4 regions of the Clostridioides sp. ES-W-0016-02 genome follow, and region 3 is predicted to be linked to each of the others. Evidence: riboswitches for the same ligand, from Rfam matches in the RefSeq annotation. Region 3 holds a riboswitch; each other region holds the start of a gene.

Region 1 (3,220 bases), 710 kb from region 3:
TCTTCCTCACTAAGATTAATTGTAAATCCAGTTATAACTTTTTCTACTTGCCCACTTTCATTTCTTTTTTCTTCTGTTTTATATGAAATATTATTTGCAATTTTTTCTTTACTCCAAGGAGTCCAGCCACCATTCATTGGAACTTCTACAACTCTAAAATCATGCCCAGCTTCTCCAGCAGTAGTTAATCTCATACCTTCTGGTATATTATCTGTTATAACCACATTACTTACTGGTGATTTATCATCATTTATTGAAATCTGATAGTTGATTACTTGACCTACTTGAGTAATATTTGTTGCTCCTGAATGCCCCTTAGTCAAAAGATAATCATTTCCTCTATCAAATATACTTACAATAGCATCATCTTCTTGAACTTTATTACCTGCAGATTCTAATCTAGCTATATTCTTATATTTGTTACCATGTTTTGCATTTTCATCACTAATTCTAGCCTTATACTTAACAGTATACGCTTTATCTATATCTCCAAAAGTAACTGAAATAGAATTTTCACCTTGTTCAATATTAAAATCACTTACTTCTTTTCCATTGCTTGCTACTATACTTACAGAATCTTTTATTAATGTCATTCCTTCAGGGAGTTCGTCATATAAAGTAATATCTTTTAATTCTTCTTCTTTTTCATTTACTTGTATAGTATAATTTACATCTTTATTTTTAACTGGCATAAATACAGTAGTTGACTCTCTTCCTTCAACAAGCTTCTTAAGTGTTCCTTTAGCTTCTTCAATGTCTTCTTTATCGCCAGGTTTTATTTCTATATCCACATCTCCATTTCCACTTTCTATCTTTCCAGTAGTTTCAATATGAATTTTGGCACTTGTTTCTTCATTAACTTTATTCACATATGCTTCTAATCCAATTTTTCCTTGCATTACACTTTGACCATTAGGTAATTCTCTAAATGTAAGCGTATACTCTCCATTACTCTCTGTTTTATCAAAACATTCACTTGTATAATCTAAATTAACTTTATTAAATACATCTGGAACCTTAAAAGTTATTGAGTCACCTGCTTTTATCCCTTTTGATGTTGGAGTATAAGTTAAATTAAATGTAATTTTTTTCATTGACTCTGTTTCTATTGCATCATTATTAATTTTTACGATAAATCCGTGGTCTTCATTATCTTCATTAAGTTCTTCTTCTAAAGTCTTAAGTAAATTTTCATCCTCTATCGAAGTTTGTTCTGGTTTCTTGTTTTCTTCTGGTTTCTCTCCTTCTGGAGTTTGCTCTGGCTTCTTATTTTCTTCTTGCTTATCTCCTTCTGGAGTCTGTTCTGGCTTCTTATTTTCCTCTTGTTTATCCCCTTCTGGCGTTTGCTCTGGCTTCTTATTTTCTTCTTGCTTATCTCCTTCTGGCGTTTGCTCTGGCTTCTTATTTTCTTCTTGTTTATCCCCTTCTGGAGTCTGTTCTGGTTTCTTATTTTCTTCTTGCTTATCTCCCTCTGGAGTCTGTTCTGGTTTCTTATTTTCTTCTTGTTTTCCATCTCCAGTTGGTAAATTATTTGAATTGCTTTGTATAGACCCACTGCCTTCTAATTCTGATGCATAAGATACAGATGGATATATTGTAGTAACTATCATACTTAAAATCATAATTAAACTGATTAATAATGCCTTTTTATTTCCTTTCTTCATATAGATTGCTCCCCTCTAATCTATTTACACTCTTGTAAAATTCCATAAATACCCAATATAATTTAACTTTTTTTATCAAAAAACTATACAAAAAAAGCTATGAAATAAATAAAATTTATATTCATAGCCGGTTGCACCATTGACTCTGTATACCCATAAGGTGCCCAGTAATAGGATATACTTCAACGTCTCTATAATTTTTTTATAAAAATAATTAAAAATTATTATATTCAAATTAAATACAGTTATATATCCATTATATTATGTCTATGTTTTATTGTCTATATTTTTTACATTTTTTTCCTTTATTTTTTTATCATCATTAAATAAAATCCTTGTCTACAACAATTACACAATTATAATCAGGATTCATCTCCTTAACTAGTTTTGTTATATCTGCTTTTAGATCTTCTTCTGACATACCTTTAGAAAATTCAGAAGGATTAACTACTATATCAAAGACTAAATTCTTCTTACTTCCTTTTCCAACTATCCTAAAATCATGCATAGATTTTATAAGGCTGTTTTTCTTAAGTATTTCTTCAAGTTCTCTTTTTGATGATATAACCTCTTCATCATCAAGGCATATAGGGTCCATATGAATTACCAAATATATATCCAACTTTTCAGATATTTCTCTCTCAGCAGTATCTATAATTTCATGAATTTCCATTATATCTATATTCGCTGGAATTTCTGCATGTATAGATGCAATGCATCTTCCAACTCCATAATTATGGATTATTAAATCATGTGTACCTATTATATGTTCATAAGATAATAATAATTCTAAAATAGATTTGACCATTTCTTCATCTGGAGCTTCCCCAAGAAGAGGATTTATAGTATCTTTTACAAGAGAAAATCCTGCATAAAGTATTACTAATGATACTACAATACCTACATATCCATCTATAGGTAAATCAGTAAATCTAGCCAAAATAAAAGATATAACTACACAACTTGATGTAAATACATCTCCCAAAGCATCCAATGACACTGCTTTTAATGCTGATGAATTAATTTTATTTCCCATAAATTTATTAAAGCGACTCAACCATATTTTAACCATTATAGATGCAATTAAAAGTATCAGTGGTACTAATTCAAACTTTATAGGAACTGGATTTGTTATTCTTTCTATAGACGATTTCACAAATTGAAGTCCAACCAACATAACCATAAAAGCTACTATTAATGCTGATAGATATTCTATTCTACCATGCCCAAAAGGATGTTCTTTGTCAGCTGGTTTACTTGCTAGTTTAAACCCTATCATAGTTATTGCTGAAGATGCCATATCAGAAAGATTATTAAACGCATCAGCCATTATAGCTATACTTGATGTAAGTACACCTATAGAAACCTTTACTATAAATAAAACTAAATTAGATATTATGCCTACTATTCCTGCTACATAACCATACTTATTTCTAACAACTTTATCTTGAACATTCTCACTATCTTTGATAAATGTTTTGACTAGGATTTTTGAGAACATGAAACTTACCTCCCTGTCTTTTATTTTATTAATAAACTCGAAACTTGATATCTTT
Region 2 (3,220 bases), 1.8 Mb from region 3:
ACTTTAAATAATAAGTATATGATAATTTACTTTTGAAGTAAGTAATGTACTTAAATATGCAAAATAAAATATTTAACTTTTAAATGAGTAAAAATTGAAAATTTTAAAAGAAATATTGAATAAATCTTAAAAAATGCAAGGAAAGATGGTATAATAAATTTAATCGAAAATACTATGTGAAGTATAAGGTACAGAAAAGTTAGAATTTTATGAGTTTAAGAAGCTGAGATAAAAACTAAAATAATAAAATTTTTAGAAAAAATATTAGTAGTGATAAAAAGAAAATAGTTTATATAACTAAAAGGAGAAAAAAATGGAAGAAACAAATGAAATGAAAGATAGTAAACATTTGATATCAAATATACAATCTCAATACACGAGGTTAAGTAAGGGGCAAAAACTTATAGCACAATATATTTTGAATAATTATGATAAAGTTGCATTCATGACTGCATGCAAATTAGGTGAAACTGTAGGAGTGAGTGAATCTACTGTTGTAAGGTTTGCAAATGCTCTAGGCTATAGTGGGTATCCAAAATTACAAGCTGCACTTCAAGAACTCATAAAAAATAAATTAACTACAGTACAAAGAGTTGAAATGGCACATGATTATTCTGATGATTTTGCAATATTGAACAAAGTTTTAAAGAGTGATATAGATAATATAAGATCAACATTAGAAGAAATTGATGAAAAAGCATTTAAGGAAGCTTCTAATAAACTTTTAAAGGCAAGAAAAATATATATACTTGGTATGAGAAGTTCTTTTGTAGTAGCTCAATACCTAGGTTTTTACTTAGATATAATACTTGATAATGTCCATATAATTAGAATGGATATGGGAGATGCATTTGAACAGATTGTAAGAATAAACGAAGAAGATGTTATAGTTGCAATTAGTTTCCCACGTTATTCAAAAAAATCTTATCAAATTGTCAATTATGCTAAGGAAAAAGGAGCACATGTAATTTCATTAACAGATAGTTTATTTGCACCAGTAGCAGCACTTGCAGACAATACTCTTTTGGTTAAGAGTAATATGGCTTCATTTGTAGATTCACTAGTTCCAGCACTTAGTATTTCAAATGCTCTTGCAATCTCTGTTGGTATGAAAGAAAAAGAAGATATTAAACAGCACTTCGATGACTTAGAGCAAATCTGGAAGAGATATTCTGTATACGAGTAAAGTTTATATATTAATAAGTATGATTAATTATTAAAAATCTCAAATCCATCAGTTTTTGAGTAAAAATACTATAAAAAACTGACTGACATTTAACTGACAGTCAGTTTTTTTATTTAAATAAGATTTTGCTTAAATTATCAATAAAAAAAGACCCTCAAAAGAGTCTTTCCCGAAAAATCTATATATTATAATATAGTTATATTTTCTGCTTGAGGACCTCTAGCGCCTTTAACTATATCAAAGCTTACTTGTTGACCTTCTTCTAATGATTTAAATCCTGAAGTTTGTATAGCTGAGAAATGAGCAAATACATCATCTCCACCTTCTATTGATATAAACCCAAATCCTTTTTCATTATTAAACCATTTCACTATTCCATTATTCATTAAAAATACTCCTATTAACCTATATCAAGATATACTTGATTTAATTGTGTATTACCACAAATATTATTATATCATAGATTAATAGGAATGTCTATTCAATTATATTTTTTAGTTAACATTTTTGGTTATTATTAGTCTTAAAAATATATTTTTAAGACTGTCTGACATAACTCATAAATTAATTTATAAGTCTTAGTCCCTATAGCTTTGCGTCACTAAATTTCTCTAGTTTTGCCGATTTAGTTTTATTCTACAACTACAATAATACATTAGAATGAGTTATTATTCAACATTCTTGTTTTAAAATCAAATAAATTTAAAAATAGTTTACTTAAATTTTTAAATCATATCTAAAATAATTTAGGAGTACCTTTAAATTTACTTACTTGCATTATAGAGAATACTTATCATAGTATGTACATTTGAAGATGCAATTTTAATTTACTATTTTTATAATATATAACATATATGGGTAAACTATGTAACAAGGTAAAGAGGAGGTATAAATATATGGAAAATTCAATGTTCTGTTATCAATGCGAGCAAACTGTTGGTGGAAAAGGATGTACAAAAATAGGGGTTTGTGGTAAAACGCCAGAAATAGCAGCACTTCAAGACTTATTAATCTATCAATTAAAAGGTATAAGTTGTTATGCTAAAGTTTTGTTAGATAATGGAGAAAAAATAGATAAAGATATAGTTTCTTTTGTAGAAAATAGTTTATTTACGACTTTAACAAATGTAAATTTTGATGGTGATGTACATGAAAATATGCTAAGAAAATCACAAGAAATAAAGCAGAGATTAAGAAAAAAAATTAAAGAACCTATTGTAAACAATGAGTATGCTGAATATAATTTAAGTGAAACAAGAAGTCAAATGATAGAAGATGCTAAAAGAGCTGGAATAATGTTTGATGAAAGTTTAAACCCTGATATACGTTCACTAAGAATGACAATACTTTATGGATTAAAAGGAATAAGTGCTTATGGGCATCAGGCTAGAGAGCTTGGATATTATAATAATCAGGTAGATGAATTTTATTTTAGAGCATTATCAGCAATTACAGATGATGATATTTCTTTAGAAAACTTAATAACATTAACTCTTAAGACGGGTGATATGAGTGTTGCTGTAATGCAAAAACTAGATGAAGCTAATACTACCATTTATAAAAATCCAGAACCTCATAAGGTAAATGTAAAAATAAAAAAAGGACCTTTTATAATAGTTTCAGGACATGATTTAAAAGATTTGGAAATGTTACTTAAACAAACAGAAGGAAAAGGGATAAATATATATACTCATGGAGAAATGATTCCTTGTCATGGATATCCAGAATTAAATAAATATACTCATTTAGTAGGGAACTTTGGAGGAGCATGGCAAGATCAACAGAAGGAATTTGATTCTATACCAGGATGTATACTGATGACAACAAATTGCTTAATGAAACCAAGAGATTCTTATAAAGATAGAATTTTTACAACTAGTGTCGTCGGATGGGATGGTGTAAAATATATAGGTAAAAGTGAAAATGGAGAAAAAGATTTTAGTGAAATAATAAATAAAGCACTAGAACTTGGTGGGTTTGAAGAAAGTGAAGAACCATATGAAATATTAGTAGGATTTGGACATAATGCTACAT
Region 3 (3,220 bases):
TATTCTCTAATGAATCAGTAAGTAAATTATTTTAATTAATTAGATTTATAAGAGTTGCTTAAAGTAAGTTTTTAAGCAACTCTTTTTTAATATCTAATTTATGTATTAGTATAATTTATTGGAGTTGTATGTGTGTATATAAAAGTAAATGTTTCTTGTAAAACATGTGGATAAGTAATTAAAAACTAAATTTAATAAAAAATATAAAATTATGAATATTACGAATATAAAAAATATTTGGAAAAATCATTGAAAAAGTTTGAATTATGTAGTATTATGTAAATATAAATTAAAGAAAGAGGTGTTTCCAATGGGAAGGATTGAAGATGAACCCCTAATAATTAATTGATTCAGCCACAATCTAAAGTAAATATAAAAATCTATTGAAAGTTTATTTATAAGAATTGAAAATAGTATCTATTCTATATCTTTAGTGTTTGTGAGAGGGTTCTGGATTATATAAAGTTACTGTAAAGAAAGTAATTTTGTACGATAAGCATATATATAGATGAAGAGTTTCATTTATATAGTGATTGTGGCTGAATCATAACTGCAAGAATATAGAATGTTTATATATAGATGTTTTTAATAAAATACTATATTGTAATAGCTTTTAGCTTTCAAATAAATATTAGCAAAGGATGGAAATGACAATGATAAAACTAAATGATAATTTATAAATATCTCCTTACGATATATGATAATTGTAGGGAGATGTTTCTTTTTTTGTATAGTATAATTACTTTCGGAAATTATGTTTGAATATGTTAAAGTTTGGTATATATAAATAATATAAACTGTATTGCTAAAATGTGGTAACTATTATATAATATAAGTGGATATGTATCTCTATTATGAGTTATATATCATTCTAAATTTAATAAAATAGAAACGTTGATGTATGTTCTGTAATGTGGGCACCTTGGAACATATTGAGTTAGTGGTGCAACCGGCTATGAAATTGTATTTATGATACTTTTATTTTCATAGTTTTTTTTGTTCAAAAAAATGGTTATATGCTAGAAATAAATCTGGTTAGTACGTGTAAATAATTTTACTTAGATTTTTAACCAGATATATTATAATTAAGTATTAATTAAAAAAATTGAGGGGGAATAAAAATGAAGTTAAGAAAGAATAAAAAAGGTTTCACTTTAGTGGAATTATTGGTAGTAATTGCAATTATAGGTATATTAGCAGTAGTGGCAGTTCCAGCTTTATTTAGTAATATAAACAAAGCTAAGGTAGCAAGTGTTGAGTCTGATTATAGTTCAGTTAAAAGTGCAGCATTGTCTTATTATGCAGATACTAACACATTACCTACAGATATAAAAACGCACTTAAAATCATACTTGGAATCTGATATAGAAAATTCTGATATTGGTGGAACTTATGATTTAGTTAAAGTTAGTAATAATAAAAAATTAGCATTATTGATAGATGGCGCAACAATAACAAAAGAACAAGCGAACAAACTAGTATCTGATATAGGGGAAGATAAGGTTTATACAGATGAAAATCTTTCTAGTAAGTTAACTAGTGCTTTAGATAAAGGTGATATATACATCATTCTTATAGATAATTTAGAGGATAATGGTAGTAGTGGTAATTAATAGTAAATAATATATTTATTATTTGATTATATTTAAGTTTAATTATAAATTTAATGAAAAAGGCAGGAAGAAAATCTTCCTGTCTTTTATACTATTTTCTTTAATGTCCAATCACAAATGATGATATAATTGAGATAGTAAAGGAGTGAAATCTGTGGCTAAAAAAGTTAGAATAGGAGACAAACTGGTTGAAAAAGGATACATAACAGAAGACCAGCTTAAATGGGCATTATCAGAACAAAAAAACAGTGGAAAAAGACTAGGAGAATTTCTAGTACAAGAAGGTCTTATAGATAGTAACTTATTAATAAGTGTATTAAAAGAACTTTTGGATATAGAAAGTGTATTTTTAGAAGGAACAGAAATAGACACATTAGCTACAAAAATGGTTCCAGAAAATATATGTAAAAGATATGCGATATTTCCATTCAAAATCGATGGAGACAAGATATGTCTAGCCATGTCAGACCCACAAGACAGAGAAGCAGTTCAAGATGTAAGACGTATGTCAGGTAAAGATGTCGAAATATTTATATCAAGTGCAGAAGATATAAACAAAGCAATAGGTCATGCTTATGCACATTCAGAAATAAATAAAGCAATGACTGAATACAACAAAAACAAGACTGGTGGAATTAGAGAAACAGTAATCCTTGAAGAGGATGTAAATGCTGCTCCAATAGTAAGACTAGTAAATAATATACTAGAAAATGCTGTTAGAATGGAGGCCAGTGATATACATATAGAACAAAGCGAAAATTACATGCGTGTTAGATTTAGAATAGATGGAATGTTAAGAGAATATATGAGAATGAACTCTGCTCCATACAAAGCGGTAATAAGTCGTATAAAAATAATGTCAGATATAAATATATCTGAAAAGCGGATTCCACAAGATGGTAGAATATATTTAAAAGTAGATAATAAACCTATAGATTTTAGGGTTTCTACAATGCCTACTAATAGGGATGAAAAAATAGCAATGAGAGTACTTGATAAGAGTAATTTTATGGTAAGTAAAGAAGTACTAGGAATAGATGAACATGGCTCTAAGATATATGATGAGTTAATAAATACTCCTTATGGGCTTATATTGGTAGTTGGACCTACTGGAAGTGGAAAAACTACTACATTATATTCAATGCTAAATCAATTGAATACGGAAAATAGAAATTTATTAACGATAGAAGACCCTATAGAGTATGAACTACCTGGTGTAAATCAATCTCAAATAAATGAGAAGGCAGGACTTACTTTTGCCAGTGGGCTTAGAGCCTTTATGCGTCAAGACCCAGATATAATAATGGTTGGAGAGATAAGAGATACAGAAACTGCTGAAATAGCAATTAGAGCTTCTCTTACAGGACATTTAGTTTTAAGTACATTACATGCAAATACAGCAGTCGGAGCGATTTCACGTCTTTTAGATATGGATGTGGAAAGTTTTTTGATAACTTCATCTCTTTTAGGGGTAATATCTCAAAGGCTGACACGAAAAATATGTGAACATTGTAGAATTTCATATGAGGCAGACACTGGAGAAAAAAAGGCTCTTGGCATTGATGTAAACGAATCAGTGACTATCTATAAAGGACAGGGATGTGAAA
Region 4 (3,220 bases), 500 kb from region 3:
ACTCTTCATCAGTAAGACCTATTGATGAACTATCATCCATAAGTGCAAATCCTTTAGAACCACTTGTCAAACTTGGAGCTAACTCTAATCTCAACTTATCAACTTCTGTTCTAGGAACATAAATTGTACTTCCTTTTACCTTGGTATCTATCTTTCTAGACTCTAATTCTGCTGATATATCTGCAGCATCTTGAACATCTAGTTCTGAAAATAAGACTGCATACTTATTTTTGCTTGCAGATATTGCTGTAAATACTAGCGCTAAACATATAGCAACAATCCCTATACCTAATGCTATCTTAGTTCCCTTTTTTAGAGAACTTATTTTTGTCCTAGATTTAGCAACTTGCTCCTTAATCTTATTTTTAAAACTGGCTATCATTGATTATTACTCCTGTTCAAAAGGCTAAATTTGTACTTTATTCATTTCTTGATATGCATCATGAATCTTATTTCTAACTTCTATTAAATATTGCATAGATAGTTGTGCTTCTTGACCTTTTAACATAACTTCATGCATAGAAACATCTTCGCCTTTTATAAATTTTTCTTTCATATTATCTGCTGTAACTTGCTGAAAATTGACTTTATCTATAGTATCCATTATTACATCTTCGAAATTCTTTTTTTCTTCTTTATTATTAAAATTTAATGGTTTTGTTTCTCCAATTAAATTATCTAACTTTGCACCTTGCATTAAATTGTTAATTTGTGTAATTGGCATAATTTATCCCTACTTTCCTATTTCCAGTGCTTTTGCTATCATAGACTTCTGAGCATTTAATGTATCTATATTAGACTCATATGCTCGTGAAGCTGTTATTAAATCTGTCATTTCAACCAATATATTTACATTTGGATATTCTACGTATCCATTTGGCTTTGCATCTGGATGAGATGGGTCATATACTTCTTTAAGAGGTGATTTATCATCTTCAACAGATGTGACTTTTACTCCTAGCATACCTAATTTGTTATCATAGTTTTCTTCAAAGGAAACAATTTTTCTTCTGTATGCTTCTCCATTTGGACCTCTTGTAGCGTTTATGTTAGCTACATTAGATGATATGATATCCATTTTCAAGCTTTCTGCTGTTAAACCACTAGCAGAGATCTCCATTCCACTGAACACACTCATCTTCTAATTACCTCCCACTTATTATTGATTTAGTCATTGCTATTTTACCATTTGCAAAACCTATCAAAGCATTGTATTGTAACGTTGTCATTGCTTGATTTACCTTTTCTTCTTCTATATCTACATTATTACCATCCACTCTTAATCCCTTGGAATTGTCTGTTTTTTCTTCTATTTTAGGCATGGCATCATTTAATGTTTCTTCAAAAGTTACATAGTGTTTCTTATAGCCCTCAGTATTTATATTTGCTATATTATTTGCTATTGTCTGACTTCTTAAATTAGTTGCATCTAATCCCATTTTTATAATGTCATATGTATTCATACTCACTCCTCCTTAAAATATTTTCATCTACTCTATTTATTAATTAAAAACAGAGTTGCTATATTACAAAAAATGACTTCTTTATTTATTCAAATTAATTACATTTCTATTACATTAATATAATAATGTATCATTTTAGTAAGAAAACAAATTTTTTCTCAGTAAACTCCAGTGAAAATAAAAAAAAAATTTAATATATATTTAATTTTTTCTACGCAAAGTTGCCTTTTTTTGTAAAATAGTCACTTTTTTATACGCTTTATCTTTATTTTAAATTATAAATCGGTAAAATTTGTTATTATATATACTTTCTACTGTAATAAAGTAATATTTTCATAATAAAATGACCGCCAAAAAGGCAGTCAATTCGACTAATCCTACGCATACAGTATACTTAGGACTCTTTTTGGCAACTGGCTAGCATAGTTTGTTATACAAACCTTAGCCCCTATAGCTTTGCGTCGCTAGATTTCTCTAGTTTTGCCTATTTAGTTTTAACTTAAGTATACAATAAATAACAATTTTTTTAAACATTTTTTACTTATATTTTTAATATTTCAATTAATATTCGATATTTATAGCTAAATATCCAGCATAAATTAAGAATTTGTTATTACAAAAAATAAAACAGCTTAAAATATTCATTCTAAGCTGTTTTTATTTTTTATATAAATATCTATAATGTAACTAGATGAGATTCTTCTTTATCCCATTCAGGAGAAAACTTATTTCCTATTTGTATGAAAGAAGACTTTTTATTCCAATTAGCAAATGAAGATTGATAGCACACCTTACATGAATCATTCATATTTACAGTATTAATATTTTTTCTAAACTTTTTATATTCCAAAGAATTCCACATTTCTTCAAAAGTTTTATATTTGTCAATATGAAACAACTTTATAGGTGTAGACATACATGAACGTACAAATCCATCTGACCCTAAAAAAAAGTCTCTCCATGCTGTAAAACAATCCTTATGTAGTTTTTCACATGCACTATCTTCACCTTGTATATGAGGTAACTTAAGAATAATATTTAACTCATCTGCTAAAACCTCTGCTTCCTCAAATACTTTTTTAACCTCATCTTGGCAATCATATAAACTTTCATCATGCATATTTTCATCAAATACAGTTAGATACACTACCTTAAGCTCTTGTAAACCTATTTTTTCAGCTAATCTAACCATTTTTGGTATCTCATACAAATTAGACTTCATTGCTGTGAAAACAAAATTCATATATGGCCAATTTATACCTCTTTTACTCTTTTCATCTGCTATATGTTTAATGTTTTTTATGATATGATTAAAATCAGCTCCTGATCTTATATTATCATTAATCTCTTTAGATGCCCCATCTAAACTTATAGCTATAATGTCAGTTTCTGTATTGAAGATATCATCAAATAATTTATCCAATTTCATACCGTTTGTACAAAAATATTTTCTAAGACCATTTTTTTTTGCCCAATATAAGAAATCAACAAAATTTGGATGTACTGTTGGTTCTCCCCAGCCCATTAAGGTTACTTCTTCTACTTCATTTAATATATTCTCAAATTTTTCAGTCCATTTAAAATCAAAAATTGTTGCTTTGAATTCTGCTGAATTTCTTCCACACATAATGCAATTTAAATTGCAAGCATTCGTAAGTTCAAATACTAATCTTCTGGGTTTCGCTTCTAGAATGATAGTCTGATTATATGACTCACTTTCATTCAAATTGCTATTCTTTTGTTGTAACTCTGTCAAA

What was found. Region 3 has a riboswitch for cyclic di-GMP ahead of IC758_RS18565 (type II secretion system protein). Riboswitches for the same ligand answer to the same signal wherever they lie in the genome.
Region 1: it holds a riboswitch for cyclic di-GMP, as region 3 does, so the genes downstream of both, IC758_RS15475 (SrtB-anchored collagen-binding adhesin) here and IC758_RS18565 (type II secretion system protein) in region 3, are expected to answer to the same signal.
Region 2: it holds a riboswitch for cyclic di-GMP, as region 3 does, so the genes downstream of both, IC758_RS10820 (cold-shock protein) here and IC758_RS18565 (type II secretion system protein) in region 3, are expected to answer to the same signal.
Region 4: it holds a riboswitch for cyclic di-GMP, as region 3 does, so the genes downstream of both, flgB (flagellar basal body rod protein FlgB) here and IC758_RS18565 (type II secretion system protein) in region 3, are expected to answer to the same signal.

The regions. Positions count from the first base shown of each region.
Region 1 covers NZ_CP061361.1:3,299,381-3,302,600, forward strand. The annotation lists gene IC758_RS15475 (SrtB-anchored collagen-binding adhesin) at 1-1,664, opposite strand, end outside; cyclic di-GMP riboswitch class II at 1,781-1,866, opposite strand; gene IC758_RS15480 (cation diffusion facilitator family transporter) at 1,987-3,165, opposite strand.
Region 2 covers NZ_CP061361.1:2,215,908-2,219,127, reverse strand. The annotation lists gene IC758_RS10825 (MurR/RpiR family transcriptional regulator) at 314-1,186, shown strand; gene IC758_RS10820 (cold-shock protein) at 1,372-1,572, opposite strand; cyclic di-GMP riboswitch class I at 1,722-1,818, opposite strand; gene hcp (hydroxylamine reductase) at 2,083-3,220, shown strand, end outside.
Region 3 covers NZ_CP061361.1:4,007,842-4,011,061, reverse strand. The annotation lists gene IC758_RS18570 (ribose-phosphate diphosphokinase) at 1-35, shown strand, start outside; cyclic di-GMP riboswitch class II at 879-964, shown strand; gene IC758_RS18565 (type II secretion system protein) at 1,122-1,613, shown strand; gene IC758_RS18560 (GspE/PulE family protein) at 1,768-3,220, shown strand, end outside.
Region 4 covers NZ_CP061361.1:323,086-326,305, reverse strand. The annotation lists gene fliF (flagellar basal-body MS-ring/collar protein FliF) at 1-382, opposite strand, end outside; gene fliE (flagellar hook-basal body complex protein FliE) at 407-724, opposite strand; gene flgC (flagellar basal body rod protein FlgC) at 734-1,138, opposite strand; gene flgB (flagellar basal body rod protein FlgB) at 1,146-1,463, opposite strand; cyclic di-GMP riboswitch class I at 1,869-1,958, opposite strand; gene IC758_RS01830 (radical SAM protein) at 2,140-3,220, opposite strand, start outside.